Linked DNA regions of Methylobacterium currus. The protein of the gene in region 2 interacts with the protein of the main gene of each other region in a pairwise test. Links are inferred from orthologs where the notes say so. Each region holds a gene or a part of one and is shown on either strand. Other genes may lie near its edges. The genes, in order: hflC and ftsH.

What was found.
Region 1: the proteins of ftsH (region 2) and hflC interact in binary tests that used the Escherichia coli proteins (3 or more experiments, as listed by UniProt). The link is inferred for Methylobacterium currus from one-to-one orthologs.

The regions. Positions count from the first base shown.
Region 1 is NZ_CP028843.1:3,800,901-3,810,364, forward strand. What follows is about bases 4,332-7,330. They hold hflC (protease modulator HflC), read right to left. Parts: upstream 6,292-7,330; coding sequence 5,371-6,291; downstream 4,332-5,370. Other genes in these bases: DA075_RS17745 (DegQ family serine endoprotease), read right to left, coding at 4,332-4,809; DA075_RS17750 (DUF2065 family protein), read right to left, coding at 4,989-5,183; hflK (FtsH protease activity modulator HflK), read right to left, coding at 6,288-7,330. Also shown: cell envelope integrity protein TolA, read left to right, coding at 18-1,550; Tol-Pal system beta propeller repeat protein TolB, read left to right, coding at 1,596-2,936; more of DA075_RS17745, read right to left, coding at 3,292-4,331; more of hflK, read right to left, coding at 7,331-7,499; DA075_RS17765 (dihydrofolate reductase), read right to left, coding at 7,722-8,216; DA075_RS17770 (thymidylate synthase), read right to left, coding at 8,219-9,013; DA075_RS17775 (CPBP family intramembrane glutamic endopeptidase), read right to left, coding at 9,174-9,464.
Region 2 is NZ_CP028843.1:5,635,345-5,644,805, forward strand. What follows is about bases 4,132-7,127. They hold ftsH (ATP-dependent zinc metalloprotease FtsH), read left to right. Parts: upstream 4,132-4,666; coding sequence 4,667-6,589; downstream 6,590-7,127. Other genes in these bases: tilS (tRNA lysidine(34) synthetase TilS), read left to right, coding at 4,132-4,517; glmM (phosphoglucosamine mutase), read left to right, coding at 6,810-7,127. Also shown: mgtE (magnesium transporter), read right to left, coding at 1-86; DA075_RS25960 (low affinity iron permease family protein), read left to right, coding at 414-860; DA075_RS25965 (response regulator), read right to left, coding at 867-1,319; peptidoglycan-associated lipoprotein Pal, read left to right, coding at 1,692-2,228; tol-pal system protein YbgF, read left to right, coding at 2,440-3,402; more of tilS, read left to right, coding at 3,441-4,131; more of glmM, read left to right, coding at 7,128-8,153; DA075_RS25995 (outer membrane protein), read left to right, coding at 8,427-9,302. UniProt on the Escherichia coli protein: Acts as a processive, ATP-dependent zinc metallopeptidase for both cytoplasmic and membrane proteins. Plays a role in the quality control of integral membrane proteins.

The DNA.
Region 1 (9,464 bases), 1.8 Mb from region 2 along the record:
GGGCGGGGTTCTCCGTGGTGTTTCCCTTCGACAGGTCCGAGCCCGGCGTCTGGGTCTCGGCCGGCGCGCACGTGGTGCTGATCGGGCTGGCGCTGTTCGCCGCCGCCTCGCACGTGCTGCCGCAGGCCGAGGAGGGCGTGCCGGTCGAGGTCATCACCGAGAACCAGTTCTCGGAGCTGACCAAGGGCCAGCGCGACGGCGAGGCCCCGGCCAAGAGCCCGCGCGCCGACCGGGTCGCCGACAAGCAGCAGGAGAACGACCCCGGCGAGGCCAAGACCAACGTCCCGACGCCCCCGACGCGCCCGCCGGAGATGAAGGTCGCCAACGCCGAGGAGATGCCGGTGCCGCCCCTGCGCCCGGCCCTCGAGCAGCCCGAGCCGCCCCCGATGCCGCCCGCGCGCCCCGACACCGCGAAGGCCGATGCCGAGAAGGCCGCCGCCGCGAAGGCCAAGGCGGAGGCCGAGGCGCGCGCCGAAGCCAAGGCCGAGGCGGAGCGCGAGGCCAAGGAGGCGGCGAAGGAAGCCGCGAAGGAAGCGGCTCGCGAGGCTGCCAAGGAAGCCGCAAAGGAAGCCGCGAAGGCTGCCGCCAAGGCGGCGGCCGAGAAGGCGGCTGCGGCCGCGGCGAAAGCCGCTGCCGAGAAGGCTGCCGCCGAGAAGGCCGAGGCCGAGGCGATCCGGCGCGAGGAACTGGCCGAGGCCAAGGCCGCGGCCGAGAAGGCGGCTGCCGACAAGGCCGCCGCGAAGGCGAAGGCCGAAGCCAAGGCTCGCGCCGAGGCCGAGGCGAAGGCGCGTGCGGAAGCCAAGGCGGAGGCGGAGGCCGAGGCGAAGGCCCGTGCCGAGGCCAAGGCCCAGGCGGACGCCAAGGCGAAGGCCGAGGCCAGGGCTCAGGCCGAGGCCAAGGCGCGCGCGGAAGCCAAGGCCGAAGCGGAGGCCAAGGCCCAGGCGGAAGCCGAGGCGAAGGCCCAGGCCAAGGCGGAGGCCGACGCCAGGGCCCACGCCGCCGCGGAAGCGAAGGCGAAGGCCGAGGCCGCCGCGAAGGCCAAGGCCGTGGCGGACGCGAAGGCCAAGGCCGCCGCCGAGGCCAAGGCCCGGCGCCAGGCCGAGCTCGCCGAGAAGTTCAATTCGGGCGCGATCCGCGACGTGCTGGCGGCGCACGGACCCTCGCACGCCACCGGCGCCACCGGCCGCGAGGTGCAGCGCACCGCGGCCCTCGGCGCCGCCACCGGCACGTCGCAGCGCCTCAACCCGAGCCAGCGCGACGCCCTGGTCGGCCTGCTGCAGCAGCAGATCGAGCGCTGCTACTCCGCGCCCCCCGGCGCCGCGCAGGGCATCGTGCTGCCGCAGCTCGACATCCGCCTGAACCCCGACGGGTCCCTCACCACCGATCCGCGCATCCTGCGGGCCGGCGGCAGCGCGGTCGATCGCTCGATCGCCGAGGCCGCGGTGCGGGCTGTGCGGCGCTGCGCGCCGTTCCGCATCCCGTCCCAGTACGCCCCGTTCTACAACGATTGGCGGGTCATCAACGCGGAGTTCGAGCTGCCGCGGGCCTGACGATCCTCACGCCGCTTGCTTCACCCCACGACGGACGTCCCCTCCATGCACTCCCCCTCGCGATTGCGTCACGCGCTCGCCGCTGTCCTGTGGCTGTGCCTCGCCGCCGGCCTCGTCTCGGGCTTCCCCGACACCGCGCAGGCGCAGCTCAACCTGCGCATCGGGCCCGGCGGCGCCTTCCAGCCGATGCCGATCGCCATCGCCGACTTCTCCGGCGATCCGAGCCTCGGCCCGACCCTGTCGGGTATCGTGACCAACAACCTGAAGCGCTCCGGCTATTTCACCCCGGTCGAGAAGGCGCGCTTCCCCGAGAACCCGAATTTCGACGCCGCGCCGAATTTTTCCGCCTGGAAGGACACCGGCGTGCAGGGCCTGGTCACCGGCCGGGTCACCCGCGACGGGTCGGGCCGGCTCAAGGCCGAGTTCCGCCTGTGGGACGTGCTGTCGGGCCAGCAGATGATCGGCCAGCAATATGCGGGCGACGGCGCCAATGCGCGCCGCATGGGCCACCTGATCTCGGACGCGGTCTACACCAAGATCACCGGCATCGGCGGCTTCTTCGACACCCGCGTCGCCTTCGTCGACGAATCGGGCTCGAAGGAGCACCGCCGCAAGCGCCTCGCCATCATGGACCAGGACGGCGCCAACGTGCGCTACCTGACGAGCGGCGAGGCCTCGGTGGTGGCGCCGCGCTACTCGCCCTCGACGCAGGACATCACCTACATGTCCCAGGTCACCGGCCAGCAGCCGCGGGTGCAGGTGATCAACCTCTCGACCGGCTCCCGGCAGGTGATCCCGACCAATGCCGAGATGAGCACCAGCCCGCGCTTCTCGCCGGACGGGCGCCGCCTGGTGATGAGCGACCAGGACGGCGGCAATGCCAGCATCTACGTGATGGACCTCGCCTCCAAGGCGCAGACCCGGATCACCAACGCCAACGCCATCGACACCTCGCCGTCCTTCTCGCCGGACGGGCGCGAGATCGTGTTCGAATCCGACCGCGGCGGCCAGCAGCAGATCTACATCATGGGCGCCGACGGCTCGAATCCGCGCCGCCTGTCCTTCGGCGACGGCTCGGCCTCGCAGCCGGCCTGGTCGCCGCGGGGCGACTACATCGCCTTCACGCGGCAGCGGAAGGGCTCGTTCTCGATCTGCATCATGAAGCCCGACGGCAGCGGGGAGCGGGTGCTGACGGAAGGGTTTCACAACGAGGGCCCGACCTGGGCGCCGAACGGCCAGTACCTGATCTTCTTCCGCGATCCCGGCGGCCAGGCCGGCGGCAAGCTCTACATGGTCGACATCACCGGCAAGGTCGAGCAGCCGGTTCCGACCCCGTCCTACGCCTCCGACCCGACCTGGTCGCCGCTGATCGATCCTCAGCGGTGAGGAAGAGGGCCGGCCTGAGAAAGGCCGGCTCGCCGAAGCGTGTTCACGACTTTGCCCAGTCTAAACTCACCCCGCCTCGACCTCGTCCGTGAGATCGAGAGCGGGGTGAATGTCTTGAAGCGTCCTCGCCGTCATTCTCGGGCTCGCCGAAAGGCGAGAACCCGGGATCCATCGCCTCCGGCGTCGGAGGAAGAGGCGGTCAGCGTTCCGCTTCATCCTGAAACGTCAGCGGCGATAGATCTCGGGTTCCCCTGCGCAGCCCCGGGACGACGAAGCGAGAGTCGATACGCTCGAAGCAGATCGAACGGGCACCGTGACGCGCGGCGAGTGCAAAGACCCGCCGCGCGACGACCTGCTACTCCAGGCTCAGCGCCACGAACCGCACCTCACCCTCCTTGTTGGAGACGAGGAGCAGCGCCGACTTGCGGCCGTCCTTCTTGATCTGGTCGATGCGGCGGGTGACGTCGGCGGGGGAGTTCACCGCCTCCTGGCCCACCTCGACGATCACGTCGCCCGGCTGGATGCGCTTGTCGGCGGCGTTGGAGTTCGGGTCGACCCGGGTGACCAGCACGCCCTTGACGCTGTCCTTCACCCCGAAGCGCTTGCGCGCCTCGTCCGAGAGGCCCGTGAGGTTGAGGCCGAGGGCCTGGCGCGTGACGTCGGCCTCCGGCTGCGGCCGGCTGAGGTTCGACTGCTGCTGCGGCTTGTCGCTGTCCTCCAGGCGGCCGAGGGTGACCTGCTTGGTCTGCTCCTGGCCCTTGCGGATCGTCGTCACGTCGACGACCTTGCCGACCGGGGTCGAGGCGACGATGCGGGGCAGGTCGCTCGAGCTCTTGACCTCCACGCCGTTGAACTTGGTGATCACGTCGCCGACCTCGAGGCCGGCGGTCTTGGCCGGACCCTTGTCGTCGACGCCGGCGATCAGCGCGCCGCGGCCGCCGCCCTTGAGGCCCAGAGCCTCGGCGGTGGTGTCGTCGACGTTCTGGATCCGCACGCCGAGCCAGCCGCGCCGCACCTCGCCGAACTGGCGCAGCTGGTCGATCACCGGGCCGGCGGTGGCGGTCGGGACCGCGAAGCCGATGCCGACCGAGCCGCCGGTCGGCGACAGGATCGCCGTGTTGATGCCGATCACCTCGCCGTTCATGTTGAACAGCGGACCGCCGGAATTGCCCTTGTTGATGGCCGCGTCGGTCTGGATGTAGTTGTCGTAGGGGCCGGACTCGATGTTGCGGCCCCGGGCCGAGACGATGCCGGCCGAGACCGAGCCGCCGAGGCCGAACGGGTTGCCGATCGCGATCACCCAGTCGCCCGGCCGCATCTTGTCGGAATCGCCGAGCGGCACCGCCTTCAGAGGCCGGTCCGGGTCGGGCTTCACCCGCAGCACCGCGAGGTCGATCTTCGAGTCCTTGCCGATGATCTCGGCCTTCAGCTTGCGGCCGTCATGCAGGATCACCTGGATGTCGTTGGCGTCGCCGATGACGTGGTTGTTGGTGACCACGATGCCGGACGAGTCGATGATGAAGCCGGAGCCCAGCGAGTTCGAGCGGCGCGGCGCCCGCGGCTGGCTCTCGCCGCCGCCTTGACCGCCACCTTGGCCGCGGCGGTTGAAGAATTCCTCGAAGAGATCCTCGAAGGGGGTGCCCTGCGGCAGCTGCGGCAGGGTGCGGCCGCGCGCTTCCACGGTGGTGGACGCCGAGATGTTCACCACCGCGTCGGTCACCTGCTCGGCGAGGTCGGCCAGCGATTCGGGCCCCTTGGCCAGGGCGACGCCCGGCAGCGCCGCGGTGCCGACGGACAGGGCCAGGAGAGCACCGGCGAGGGCGGGCAGGCGCCGTCTCGCGAAGGCGGGGTTACGGCGCGAGGAAGCGGCCATCAGGGAACCTCGTTGGGCAGGATCGTCGTCAAAACGGTTCGGCCCGGCGCGAGAGCAGGGAGCGTCATGTCGCCCCCGTCCACCTCGCCCGGGCAGCCCCCGGCGACCGGGCCGGGAGCGTTCCTTAAGATCGTCTCCCAGCGGACCGGTTCAAGTCCCGGCAAGCCGACGGACGCGCCTCAGCCGAGGAGCAGGCGGACGACACCGACCACGACGACCCCGGCGGCGGCCGAGAGGAGGCCGACGAGGCGCATCCGCTCCATCGGGGTCTGCGACGCCTCCTGCATCGCCCGGCGCATCGCTGCCGGGAAGGCGGCGCAGAGCAGGCCCTCGATGGCCAGCGCCAGGCCGAGGGCGGCGACGAGATCCTTCACGGCAGGAAACCGCGCGGGCGCCCGCGGACGGCTCCCGACGCCTCTTCTGTTCCCCCCTCAGGTCGCATCTTGTCGTTCTCCGCGGCACGGCCGACCGGCGTGGCCCACCGTCACAAAAGCGCGCCCCGCCGGGGCGGGGCGCTGGGGTATCGTCGGCGTGTCTCCGCCTCGGCGGAGGGGCGCCGGCCTACTGGCCGGCGGCCGGGGCCGCGGCAGGGCGAGCCCGACCCTGCGGGTCGTTGAAGTAGCGGAAGAACTCCGAGCCGGGGCTGATCACCAGCCGGGTCTCGGGCCCGCTCAGGCCCTTCTCGTAGGCCTGCATCGAGCGATAGAAGGCGAAGAAGTCCGGATCCTGCCCGAAGGCCTCGGCGAGGATGCGGTTGCGGTCCGCCTCGCCCTGGCCGCGAAGCTGGTCCGCCTTCTGGTTCGCCTCGGCGATGAGCACCGTCACGTCGCGGTCGGCCTTGGCCTTGATGGTGGCCGCCACCTGGGCGCCGTTGGCGCGCAGGTCCGCCGCCTCGCGCTCGCGCTCGGTGCGCATGCGCTGGTAGACCGCCTGGGAGTTGGCCGCCGGCAGGTCGACGCGGGTCAGGCGCAGGTCGATGATCTCGATGCCGAGATTCTTGGCCTGCCGGTTCACCTCCTCCTGGATGCGGTTCATCAGGGCCTCGCGCTGGGTGCGCACGATGGCGTCCCGCGAGGCGCTGGCCAGCACGTTGCGCATCGCCGCGTTGGTGAAGCTGCCCAGCCGCTGGTTGGCGACCTGGACGTTGTTCACCGACTGGTAGAAGCGCAGGGGATCGCTGATCTTGTAGCGGGCGAAGGCATCGACCTCGAGGTTCTGGCGGTCGGCCGAGAGTACGGTCTGCACCGGCAGGTCGAGGTCGAGCAGCCGCTTCTCGAACAGCGTCACGCTCTCGAAGAACGGCAGCTTGAAGTACAGGCCCGGCTTGTCGGTGCCGGCCTGGTTCAGCACGGTGCGCACGCGGCCGAACTGCAGCACCAGGGCCTGCTGGGTCTGGCTCACCGTGAAGGCCGAGGCATAGATCAGCACCAGGACGAGGGCGCCGAGGACGACGAGGCCGGTGCGAAGCGCGTTGCCGTTCATCGCGCGCTCCCCTGGGCCGGACGGGCGGTCGTGGTGAAGTCCTGCAAGGGCAGGACCGGCAGCACCCCTGCAGCCGTCGCGCCGGCGCCGGCGCCGGCGGTGCCGCCCTGGTCGATGATCACCTTGTTCACGCCGCCCAGAACCTTCTCCATCGTGTCGAGGAACATGCGCTCGCGGGAGACCGCGGGCGAGAGCTTGTAGGATTCGTAGACCTCGCGGAAGCGCGCGGCCTGGCCGGTCGCCTCGGCGGTGGCCTGCGACTTGAAGGCCTCCGCCTGCTGCATCACCTGCGAGGACCGTCCCCGGGCCTCGGGCACCACGCGGCTGGCATAGGTCTCGGCCTCGTTGCGGGCGCGGGCCGCGTCCTGCTGGGCCGCGTTCACGTCGACGAAGGCCTGGCGCACCTCCGACGGCGGGCTGACGCCCTGGAGCTGGACCACGTTGATCAGCACGCCGGCGCCGTAGGAATCGAGCGCCTTCTGGATGATCTGCTGCACCTCCTGCGCCACGCTCGACTGCTCGGTGGTCAGGATCGCCTGGATCTGGCGCCGGCCCACCACCTCGCGCATCGCGCTCTCGGCCACCGACTTGATGGTGCCCTCGGGATTCTGGAGGTTGAACACGAAATCCTCGGCCTTGGCCGGGTTCACGCGCCACTGCACGTCGAAATCGAGGTCGACGATGTTGTCGTCGCCGGTGAGCATCAGGCTCTCCTCCGGCACGTCCCGGGAGCGCTGGGCGCCGACGCCCGAGCGGTAGCCGACCTGGATGCTGCGCGACTCGCCGACATTCGGCCTCACCACCGCGCCGACCGGGTAGGGGAAGTTCCAGCGCAGGCCCTCGCCGGACTGGCCGGTATAGCGGCCGAACACCGTGTTGATGCCGACCTGGCTCGGCAGCACCGTGTACCAGCCGGTCATCAGCCACAGCACCAGCACGACCAGCACCGCCAGCACCGCACCCTTGGTGCCGACCGAGCCGCCGCCGGGGATCAGGGTCTTGAGCCGGTCCTGGCTGCGGCGCAGCAGGTCCTCGAGGTCCGGCGGCTGGTTGCCGCCGCCCGAGCCGCCGCCGCCCCAGGGGCCGCCGCCTCCGCCGCCGGAACCACTGCCCCAGGGACCGCCGCTATTGCCGCCGCGATTGCCCCAGGGACCACCCCCGTTGCCGCCGCCACCGCCACTGCCGCCGCTCTGATTGCTCCAAGGCATGCTCGCCCACGTCCTTTCCCGGCCGGCACGCCCCGCGCTGTCTCTCGCGTCCCGCGCGGCACTCGCATTGCTCTGGTCTCGGTCCCTTGCGATATCGGCCGAGCCCCACGCGAAAGCAACCACCGGCGCCGACCGAATTCTCAAGGTTTCTGCGGGCTCGCGGGAGTTCCATCGCCGCACCCCGGACCTTGAGATGGTTTCCTCGTCTCGGACGTATCGGGCTCAGGGAGCCCGCGCGAGGGTCACGAACCGGAATCCGTGCTCGTCCTCGGGGCCGGCCGGATGCGCCTCCGCGGCGACCTCGCGGAACTCCGCCGGGATCGCGGGAAAGCGCGCATCGCCCTCGGGCGCCGCGTCGACCTCGGTGAGGTGGATCCGGTCGGCATGCGGCAGGGCGAGGGCGTAGATCTCGGACCCGCCCGCCACCATCACCTCCCCCGCCGAGCCTGCGAGCCGCAGGGCGTCGTCCCACCCGGCCGCCCGCTCGGTGCCGGGCGCCTCCCAGGCGGGATCCCGGGTCAGCACGATCACCCGCCGTCCCGGAAGCGGCCGGCCGATCGAGTCCCAGGTCTTGCGCCCCATCACCACCGGCTTGCCCATGGTGAGGGCGCGGAAGCGCCGCAGGTCGCTGCGCAGGCGCCAGATCAGCGCGTTGTCGCGGCCGATGACGCCGTTCTTCGCGACGGCGGCGATCAGGGTGACGAGGGGCGGCGCCATCCTCAGACCGCCACCGGCGCCCGGATCGCCGGGTGCGGGTCGTAGCCCTCGATGCTGATGTCGTCGTAGCGGAAATCGAACAGCGAGCGCACCGACGGATCGAGGCGCAGCCGCGGGAGCGGGCGGATGTCGCGGGCGAGCTGCTCGCGGGCCTGGGCGATGTGGTTGGAATAGAGATGCGCGTCGCCCAGCGTATGGACGAAGTCCCCGGGGGTGAGGTCCAGCACCTGCGCCATCATGTGGGTGAGGAGCGCGTAGGAAGCGATGTTGAACGGCACGCCCAGGAAGGCGTCGGCCGAGCGCTGGTAGAGCTGGAGCGAGAGCCGCCCGTCGGCGACGTAGAACTGGAACAGGCAGTGGCAGGGCGCGAGCGCCATGCGGTCGAGGTCGGCCGGGTTCCAGGCCGAGACGACGAGGCGGCGCGAATCGGGATTGCGGCGGATCTCGTCGAGCACCCAGGCGATCTGGTCGACGCTGCCGCCGTCGGGCTTGGCCCAGGAGCGCCATTGCCGGCCGTAGACGGGGCCGAGATCGCCGTGCTCGTCGGCCCACTCGTCCCAGATCGTCACGCCGTTCGATTGCAGGTAGGCGACGTTGGTGTCGCCCGCGAGGAACCACAAGAGCTCGTGGATGATCGACTTCAGGTGCAGCCGCTTCGTCGTCACGAGCGGGAATCCCTCGGCGAGGTCGAAGCGCATCTGATGGCCGAACACCGAGAGGGTGCCGGTCCCGGTGCGATCGTGCTTCTCGACGCCGTCGTCGAGGATGCGCTGGAGGAGGGCGTGGTAGGGGCGCATGGCGGACATCCTCCGCGTGAAAACGGCCCGGGGCGCCGCGCGGCGCCCGGCGGGCTCCCATTGGCCTATGCCCGGGGGGAGAGACGGTTCCCCTCCCCGGTCACGGTGCCCAGCAGGATAACGCGTCCCAGGCCGGAATCGCAGCGCCCGGAGGCGTGATTCAGCCGGTACTCCACACCCGTGCCAGCACCACCGCGCCGTTGCTCGCGGCGTGGAGCGCGATGCAGGGCCACAGGCTGCCGGTCCACAGCCGCATCAGGCCCAGAGCCACTCCGAGCGGCAGGACCGAGACCGGCTGCAACAGGCCGTTCTCGGCGTGGCAGAGCACGAACACCACCGTGGCGACGGCGACCGTCGCCGCCGGGGCGAGGTGTCGCGTCAGGCGCCCGAACAGGTCGCCGCGAAACAGCATCTCCTCGGCGAGCGGCGCGAGCACCACGAGCCAGAGCGT
Region 2 (9,461 bases):
TCGACGATGTCGGGGGCGCTCTCGTCGGCGAGGCGCGCAGCGAGGGTGGCGGGCTCGACGGGGACGTCGATCACAGTGTCGGTCATGGCTCACCTGTTGGGGCGCGGGCGTCGGCCGGCCGTCCCCGGCCGGTCGCGGTGAGCCGCCGGAGGCGAAGCGCGCGGGACCTCAGGCCGGAGACGGCAAGGGCGGTCGACTGTGACTGTCGCTCGGCATGGGGTTGAGGTTGTCCGGGGATGCAGGGGCGCGAGAGCGCGCCGCGAGCGGCCCGTCACTGCGCCGAGCCGCCGCCTGCGTCAAGAGGGGAACCGTGGGCGCAGGATCGGGATTCGTCATCCGGGCATTCACCAGCCCGGAGCCTCTGGAAACATTAGGGAAATCTTCCATGAGCCCGGGCCGCCGCGGGAGCCACGATGGCCACGACACGCGTCCGCACCTTCTCGGATTTCGCCGCCTCGGTCGCGCGGGCGGCGGGCCGTCCCGGCACTTTCGCGGCGAGCCTGCTCCTGATCGCGGTCTGGGCGGTGACGGGCCCGCTGTTCCACTACTCGGACACGTGGCAGCTGATCATCAACACCGGCACGACGATCGTGACGTTCCTGATGGTCTTCCTGATCCAGAACACCCAGAACCGCGACGGTGCGGCGATCCAGGCCAAGCTCGACGAGCTGATCCGGGCGAGCGCGGCCCAGAACGCCTATATCGGCATCGAGCACCTGACCGAGGAGGAGCTGGACGTCCTGCGCGCCCGCTGCGAGGCGCGGGCGAGGAACTTCCATCTCGGCGACGTGGCGGATGCCGCCGAGGAGACCGCCAACGCCAAGGCCGCGGCGGCGGCCCGGGCCGCGACGGGGGCGTGAGCCCGCTCACGCGCAGAGCTGGCGCCAGGTATCAGTGCGGGGACATGTATCAGCGTCGGACGCCTCGGCCTCGTTCGCCATCATCCGGGCGAGGCGCAGGATATCGGCGATCACGAAGGGCTTCGTGACGAAGGTGCTGCCGGGCACGGCCGGGCGTTTCAGGGTGGCGGTGGTCGAGGAATAGATCACCGGCCGGTGCGGCTGGATCTCTCGGTAGGCCTCGGCCACGTGCCAGCCGTCGATGGGGCCGGGGAGCCGGATGTCGGTCAGGAGCCAGCCGATCCGCGAGCCGTGCTGGCGCAGCAGAGCCAGTGCCGCCTCGCCGCTCGCCGCACCCAGCGTCGCGACGCCGTGCTGCTCGCACAGGGTCACCAGCAGCTCGAGCAGCATGTAGCTGTCCTCGACGATCAGGACGCAGGGCCTGGGCGCCGGCCAGGACGTCGGCAGGGGGTCGAGCATCACGGGAGAATCTCGATCGTCGATCCGGCGACGGTCGGCTCTCTTGGTTAACGAAGCGTCAACGGGCGTGATGTTGTGAGAATGCAACATCCGCCGGGCGTTCATCGCGACCGCATCCCGCGCCGCAGCGTAGCCGTATTTGCGCGGTGTCTGGGGCTCACCGCGCGCCGTCGCCGAGGCTCGGCCTTGAGGCGGCGGAAGCGGCGGTCCCGCTTGAGGCGCAAGGCCCCGTCAAGGTTGACGGAACCTTCGCTTAACCGGCCGGGGCTATGGACGATCGCGTGTCGTGAAGCGGCGTCGCCGGGCTCCTCGTGCGGTTCGGGCCTCGCCGGGTGCGGTCTCGTCGGAGGACCGCCAGAGGAGTTTGAGTCGATGCCGCTGCCGCTCGCGCCCCTGCGTGCGCTCAAGATCACCGCCGCTCTCGGGCTCGCCCTGTCGATGGCGGCCTGCGCGAGCAACAACGACCTTGCCGACGCCTCGGCGGCCTACGGAGCCGGGGGAGCCGGAGGGATGGGCGGCCGCGGCGGTCCCGCGACGCCGGGCAGCGCCCAGGATTTCGTGGTCAATATCGGCGACCGGGTCTTCTTCGAGTCCGACTCGACCGACTTGAGCGCCACCGCCACCGCCACCCTCGACAAGCAGGCGCAGTGGCTGTCGCGCTACCCGCGCTACACGTTCCTGATCGAGGGCCATGCCGACGAGCGCGGCACCCGCGAGTACAACTTCTCCCTCGGCGCCCGCCGCGCCCAGGCGGTGCGGGACTACCTCGCCTCCCGGGGCATCGGGTCGAACCGCATGCGCACCGTCTCCTACGGCAAGGAGCGCCCGGTGGCGGTCTGCAACGACATCTCGTGCTGGTCGCAGAACCGCCGCGCCGTCACGGTGCTGGACGGCGGCGCCGGCTCGTGAGGCAGGGGCGGCGCGAGCCGCCCTGTTCCGGAGCCGGACGAGGCGGCCCGAGCCGCCCTGTTCCCGAACTGGAAAAGGCGGTGCGCCGCCTCGTGACCGAGATGGACGGGGCGGCCTTGCGCCGTCCCTTTTGCCCGGAGGCGCGGCATCTGCTAACCCGCGCTCCCGAGTGCGGACCCGCCGCCTGACCCGAGCCGTGATGCGCCCCGCCATGCTTCGCCGCCTGCTCCTCGCCCCCCTCGCCGTCTCAGGTCTGGCCCTCGCCGCCGCGTGCCCGGCCGCGGCCCAGGACGCCGCCGAGTTCGTGGTGCGCCTCAACCGGCTGGAGAACCAGTCGCGCCAGATGGCGGGCCAGATCGAGTCGCTCCAATATGAGAACCGCCAGCTCAAGGAGCAGCTGCGCAAGTTCCAGGAGGACGTCGAGTTCCGCTTCCAGGAGCAGAAGGGTGGGCAGCGCCCGGCTGCCGCGACCCCGCAGCCGAAGCCCCAGAAGCGCAGCGACGCCTTCGACCCGTCCCAGAACCCCGGCGCGCCGGGTGCACCCCAGGCGCTTGGCAGCACCCAGGGGTCGGGCGCCGCGACGCCCTCGCAGGCGCCGCGATCCGCGGCCGCCGCCGCCGCGACCCCGAGCACCACCGCCGCCCTCGCCCCGCCCCGGGCCGCCATCGAGGACGACACGCCCGATTACGGCGAGCCGGTGGACCTGCGCCCGCCGTCCCGCCCGGCCGCCGCCGCTCCGGCCCCGGCGCCGCGGCCCTCGGCCAGCGTCGCCGCCACCGGCACCGGCGACGCGAAGGCCGATTACGAGGTGGCCTACGCCTACGTGCTGCAGCGCCAATACGAGCAGGCCGAGATGAGCCTGCGCCAGTTCATCCAGTCGCATCCCCGCGATGCCCTGGTGCCGGACGCGACCTACTGGCTCGGCGAGAGCTACTTGCAGCGCAACCGCACCCGCGAGGCGGCCGAGCAGTTCCTGAAGGTCTCGACCGACTATGCCCGCTCGCGCAAGGCGCCGGACGCGATGCTGAAGCTCGGTGCCTCGCTCAACGCCCTCGGTGCCCGCGAGCAGGCCTGCGCCACCCTGGCGGAGCTGGAGCGCAAGTTCCCGCAGGCCTCCTCGACCGTCAAGCAGGGGGTCGACCGGGAGCAGCGGCGCGCGCGCTGCGCGGCGTGAGCCAGGCAACGTGACCCAAGCAACGTGAGCCCAGCGGCGTGAGCCGCCCGGACGGATCCTCTCCCGACGAACCGCTCGGGCCGGCCGAGGGCGCCGCTCTCCTGAAGCCCTGGATCGGTCGCGGCGCCGCCTACCGGGGCGCCGTGCTGGCCGTATCGGGCGGGCCCGATTCGACGGCGCTGATGGGCTGCGCCGCCCTCTGCGGAGCCGGGATTCCCCTCGTCGTCGCCACCGTCGATCACGGCCTGCGCCCCGCCTCCGCCGCCGAGGCGGAGGAGGTCGCCGGCCTCGCCGCCCGGCTCGGCTTCGCCCACCGGGTCCTCGCCTGGACCGGCCCGAAACCGCCGGCCCGCCTCCAGGAGGCGGCCCGGGCGGCGCGCTACCGCCTGCTCGCCGACCTCGCCCGCGAAGCCGGCGTCGATCTCGTCCTCACCGCCCACACCCTCGACGACCAGGCCGAGACCGTACTGATGCGCCTCTGCGCCGGATCCGGTCCGGCCGGCCTCGCCGGGATGGCGCCGGCGCGGGCCCTGGACGGCCTGACCCTCGGCCGGCCCTTCCTGGGCATCCCGAAAGCCCGCCTCGTCGCCACCTGCGAGGACCAGGGCTGGCCGTTCGTGCGCGATCCCTCCAACATCGACCCACGCTTCGGCCGTGCGCGCCTGCGGCGGCTGCTGCCGCTCCTCGCCGAGGAAGGGCTGACTGCGGAGCGCCTCGCCCGCCTTGCCGCGCGCCTTCGCCGCGACGAGGCGGCGCTGGGCGATGCCGCCGAGGCGGCCCTGAGCGACCTCCGGCGCTCCGATCCGGGCGGGGAGGGGCGCCTCGTCCTCGACGGGACCGGCCTCGCGGCCCTGCCGGAAGCGGTGGCCCTGAGGTCCGTCGCGCTCGCCGTCGTGGCCTTCCAGGGCGACGCGGGACGACAGGGCGAGGCGCCGGCCTATCCGCCGCGCCTGGAACGGCTGGAGCGGATCGTCCTCGGCGAGATCCTGCCCGCCCTGCGGCAGGGCCTCCCCTGCCGGCGCACCGTCGCGGGCCTCCTCCTGGCGGCCGGCGGCGGCCGGCTGACCCTCAGCCCGGCGCCTCCGCGGCGCCCGCCGGGCCTGCATTCGACCTGACGTCCGGCCCGGCCCGCCGGCCTGCGGTGCCGCAGGCGCGGGCGATTACTTGGCAAGCCCCGGGCGGGTGCCTACATTGCGATCCGAGTGCCGGTGCCCAACCCCAGCACGCCCGCACGGTACCGCGCTCCTCAGGGATTGACTCTTCGATGAACCCCAATTTCCGCAATTTCGCCCTGTGGGTCGTCATCTTCCTGCTGGTGCTGGCCCTCGTGACCCTGTTCCAGAACCCGGGTCACCGCTCGGGCGGCGGGGAGATCGCCTACAGCCAGCTCCTGAACGACGCCGAGGCGGGCCGCATCCAGAGCGTGGTCATCTCCGGCCAGGAGGTGAGCGGCACCTATACGAGCGGCGGCACGTTCTCGACCTACGCGCCCAACGATCCCTCGCTGGTGTCGAAGCTCCAGGGCAAGGGCGTGACCATCACGGCCCGTCCGCCCTCCGACAACACGCCGTGGTTCATCGCGCTGCTGGTCAACTGGCTGCCGATCCTGGTGTTCATCGGGGCCTGGATCTTCCTGTCGCGCCAGATGCAGTCCGGCGCCGGCCGGGCCATGGGCTTCGGCAAGTCCAAGGCGAAGCTCCTGACCGAGGCGCATGGCCGCGTGACCTTCGAGGACGTGGCGGGCGTCGACGAGGCCAAGGAGGACCTGCAGGAGATCGTCGAGTTCCTGCGCGACCCGCAGAAGTTCCAGCGGCTTGGCGGCCGCATCCCGCGCGGCGTGCTGCTGGTCGGCCCCCCCGGCACCGGCAAGACCCTGATCGCCCGGGCGGTCGCGGGCGAGGCCAACGTGCCGTTCTTCACCATCTCAGGGTCGGACTTCGTCGAGATGTTCGTCGGCGTCGGCGCCAGCCGCGTCCGCGACATGTTCGACCAGGCGAAGAAGAACGCCCCCTGCATCATCTTCATCGACGAGATTGACGCCGTCGGCCGGCATCGCGGCGCGGGCCTCGGGGGCGGCAACGACGAGCGCGAGCAGACCCTCAACCAGCTCCTCGTGGAAATGGACGGCTTCGAGGCCAACGAGGGCATCATCATCATCGCGGCGACGAACCGTCCCGACGTGCTCGATCCGGCGCTGCTGCGCCCCGGCCGCTTCGACCGCCAGATCATCGTGCCGAACCCGGATGTGATCGGCCGCGAGCGCATCCTGCGCGTCCATGTCCGCAAGGTGCCGCTCTCGCCCGACGTCGACCTCAAGGTGATCGCCCGCGGCACCCCCGGCTTCTCGGGCGCCGACCTGATGAACCTCGTCAACGAGGCGGCGCTGCTGGCGGCCCGCCGCGGCAAGCGCATCGTCACGATGCACGAGTTCGAGGACGCCAAGGACAAGGTGATGATGGGTGCCGAGCGGCGCACCCTCGTCATGACCGAGGACGAGAAGCGGCTCACCGCCTATCACGAGGGCGGCCACGCCATCGTGGCCTTCAACGTCCCGGCGACCGACCCGGTGCACAAGGCGACGATCATCCCCCGCGGCCGGGCGCTCGGCATGGTCATGCAGCTGCCGGAGCGCGACAAGCTGTCGATGTCCTTCGAGCAGATGACCTCGCGCCTCGCCATCATGATGGGCGGCCGCGTCGCCGAGGAGATGATCTTCGGCCACGACAAGGTCACCTCCGGCGCGCAGTCGGACATCGAGCAGGCGACGCGGCTGGCCCGCATGATGGTGACCCGCTGGGGCTTCAGCCCTGAGCTCGGCACCGTCGCCTACGGCGAGAACAACGACGAGGTCTTCCTCGGCATGCAGGTCAACCGGCAGCAGAACGTGTCGGAAGCCACCGCCCAGAAGATCGACGCCGAGGTTCGCCGCCTGGTCGAGGCCGGCCTGCAGGATGCCCGCCGCATCCTCAGCGAGCGCCGCGAGGACCTCGAGGCCCTGGCCCGCGGCCTCCTCGAATACGAGACTCTGTCGGGCGACGAGATCCGCGACCTCCTCGACGGCAAGCCGCCGGTGCGCGACGCCGGCGACTACCCGACGAACCCGACCCGGGGCTCGCCGGTCCCCTCCGCCGGCCGCGGCCGGCCGCGGGAGAATGACGGCGGCTACGAGCCGCAGCCGCAGGCCTGAGCGGCAGCCGCCGTGGCCCGAGCGGCGCGGAATCCACACTGCTCGATGATTCGGGCAAGGGGCGGCGGGAGCGATCCCGCCGCCCCTTGTCGTTGCAAGACAGCCTCAAAATAACCCAGACCACGTGTGACGCCCATTCGGGATGGCAGCACCGCGGCCTTGCGCGGCGCTGCCCGCCGGCGGCCGGGACGGCCCAGGTTGGGACAGGGAGAAGACAGCCGTGCGCAAGTATTTCGGGACCGACGGCATCCGGGGCCGGGCCAACGGCGTCATCACGCCGGAACTCGCGCTGAAGGTGGGACAGGCCGCCGGCCTCGTGTTCCAGCGCGGGGAGCACCGTCACCGCGTGGTGATCGGCAAGGATACCCGCCTGTCGGGCTACATGATCGAGACCGCCCTGGTGGCGGGCTTCACCTCGGTGGGGATGGACGTGCTGCTGCTCGGCCCGATGCCGACGCCGGCCGTGGCGATGCTGACCCGCTCGATGCGGGCCGATATCGGGGTGATGATCTCGGCCTCCCATAACCCGTTCGAGGATAACGGGATCAAGATCTTCGGTCCCGACGGGTTCAAGCTGTCGGACGACGTCGAGCGAGAGATCGAGCGGCTGATCGAGTCCAACCTCCAGACGAAGCTCGCCGGCTCCACCGATCTCGGCCGCGCCAAGCGCATCGAGAGCGTGCATGCCCGCTACATCGAGTTCGCCAAGCGCACCCTGCCGCGCAACCTGACCCTCGACGGCCTGCGGGTGGTGGTCGATTGCGCCAACGGCGCCGCCTATCGGGTGGCGCCCGAGACCCTCTGGGAGCTCGGCGCCGAGGTGATCGCCATCGGCACCGAGCCGGACGGCTTCAACATCAACCGCGACGTCGGCTCGACGGCGCCGGAGGCCCTGGTCGCCAAGGTGCGCGAGCTGCGCGCCGATATCGGCATCGCGCTCGACGGCGACGCCGACCGGGTGCTGGTGGTCGACGAGAAGGGCCATCGGGTCGACGGCGACCAGCTGATGGCGGTGGTCGCCCGCTCCTGGCAGGAGGACGACCGCCTGTCGAAGAACGGCATCGTCGCCACGATCATGTCGAATCTCGGCCTCGAGCGCTATCTCGGGGGCTTAGGCCTCGGCATGGTCCGCACCGCCGTCGGCGACCGCTACGTGCTGGAGCACATGCGCGAGCACGGCTACAATCTCGGCGGCGAGCAGTCCGGCCACATCATCATGTCGGATTACGCCACGACCGGCGACGGGCTGGTGGCGGCGCTCCAGCTTCTCTCCGTGGTGCAGCGCCAGCAGCGCCCGGTGAGCGAGGTCTGCCACTGCTTCGACCCGCTGCCGCAGGTACTCAAGAACGTGCGCTACGGCGCCGGCGGCGAGCCGCTGCGCCAGGATTCCGTCGTCACCGCCATCGAGGGCGCGAGGCAGCGCCTGGGGGAGGGCGGCCGCCTCGTCATCCGGCCGTCCGGCACCGAGCCGGTGATCCGGGTGATGGCCGAGGGCGACGACCGCGACCTCGTGGTGCGGGTGGTCGACGATGTGGTCGAGGCCCTGCGCAAGGTCGCGGCCTGACCGGACAGGGCCTGGAACGGAGGCGGCGACGTCCTCCGTTCCGCCACAGCCTTTGCGCGAGCGGCCAGTAGAATTGCGCGCAGGATGTGTGTGCCGACCGGGCTCGCATCCTCGCTCGCCCGCCCCGGCGACGACACCGATCAGTCAAGTGCAACTCTTTCTCAGCCCTAAGGCTTAACGTTAAGCGCGGGTTTACCGAACCTGGCGACAGTCGTGACGTCTTCCGGAATGGCCGCCCGACGTCCCCGCGGCCCTCCACAACAAGGAACCGTCATGGGCCGCCGCAGCAAGCCACTCGCGCTGGCGCGCATCTTCACGCTCGCTGCGAGCGTGGCAGCGCCGGGCCTCGTCCACGCCGCCGACCTCGATCTCCTGCCGCCTCCGCCTCCGCCTCCACCTCCGCCCCCGCCGGTGGAAGTCGGCGGCGGCTGGTACCTGCGCGGTGATGTCGGCGTCGGCCTCCTCGATCTGCGCAAGACGATCGCCGTGGACGTCTCGACCCCCCCGATCCCCTACAAGTACGGTGCGATCCAGGACCAAGTCGGAGACCAGGCCTTCGTCGGCGTCGGCGTCGGCTACCAGTTCAATCCGTGGCTGCGCTTCGACGTCACCGGCGAGTACCGCTCGAAGACCGACTGGCGCTTCGTGGCCGAGGATCTCTCCTACGATACCCGTGGCGGCTTCAACCTCACGACCGGCAAGTTCTCGTCCGTCGTCGGCCTAGCGAACGGCTACGTCGACCTCGGCAACTGGTACGGGTTCACCCCCTTCGTCGGCGCCGGCGTGGGCTTCGCCCACCACATGTTCGGGTCCGTGACCGATCAGGGCCAAGGCATCTATGGGGGTGGCTTCGGCTACGGGAAGTCCAAGGACAAGACGAACTTCGCATGGGCCGCCCATGCCGGTCTCAGCTACGCGGTCACGCCCAACCTGAAGCTCGAACTCGCCTACCGTTATCTGAACATGGGCGATGCCGAGACCGGCGTGGTGAGCTGCCTGCCGGCCTGCGATCAGAAGACGGTGTACCGCGCCAAGGAGCTCGAGTCCCACGATATCAAGCTCGGCATGCGCTGGATGTTCGGCGCGCCGGTCGTGGCCGCCTACGAGCCGCCCCCGCCGCCGATGATGCCGCTGGTGCGCAAGTACTGACGCCTCAAGAGCCAACTCCGGCGCCTCCGGCGCCGGAAATTCCGGCGGCGGGCCGTTAGGGTTAAGTCGCCGCTAAACTTCTTCCATTGCCTTCAGTCATCGGGCCGCACGGGCCCGCCATCATCCCCACGAGACGCACGCCCCGGCTGAGGAGCCGAA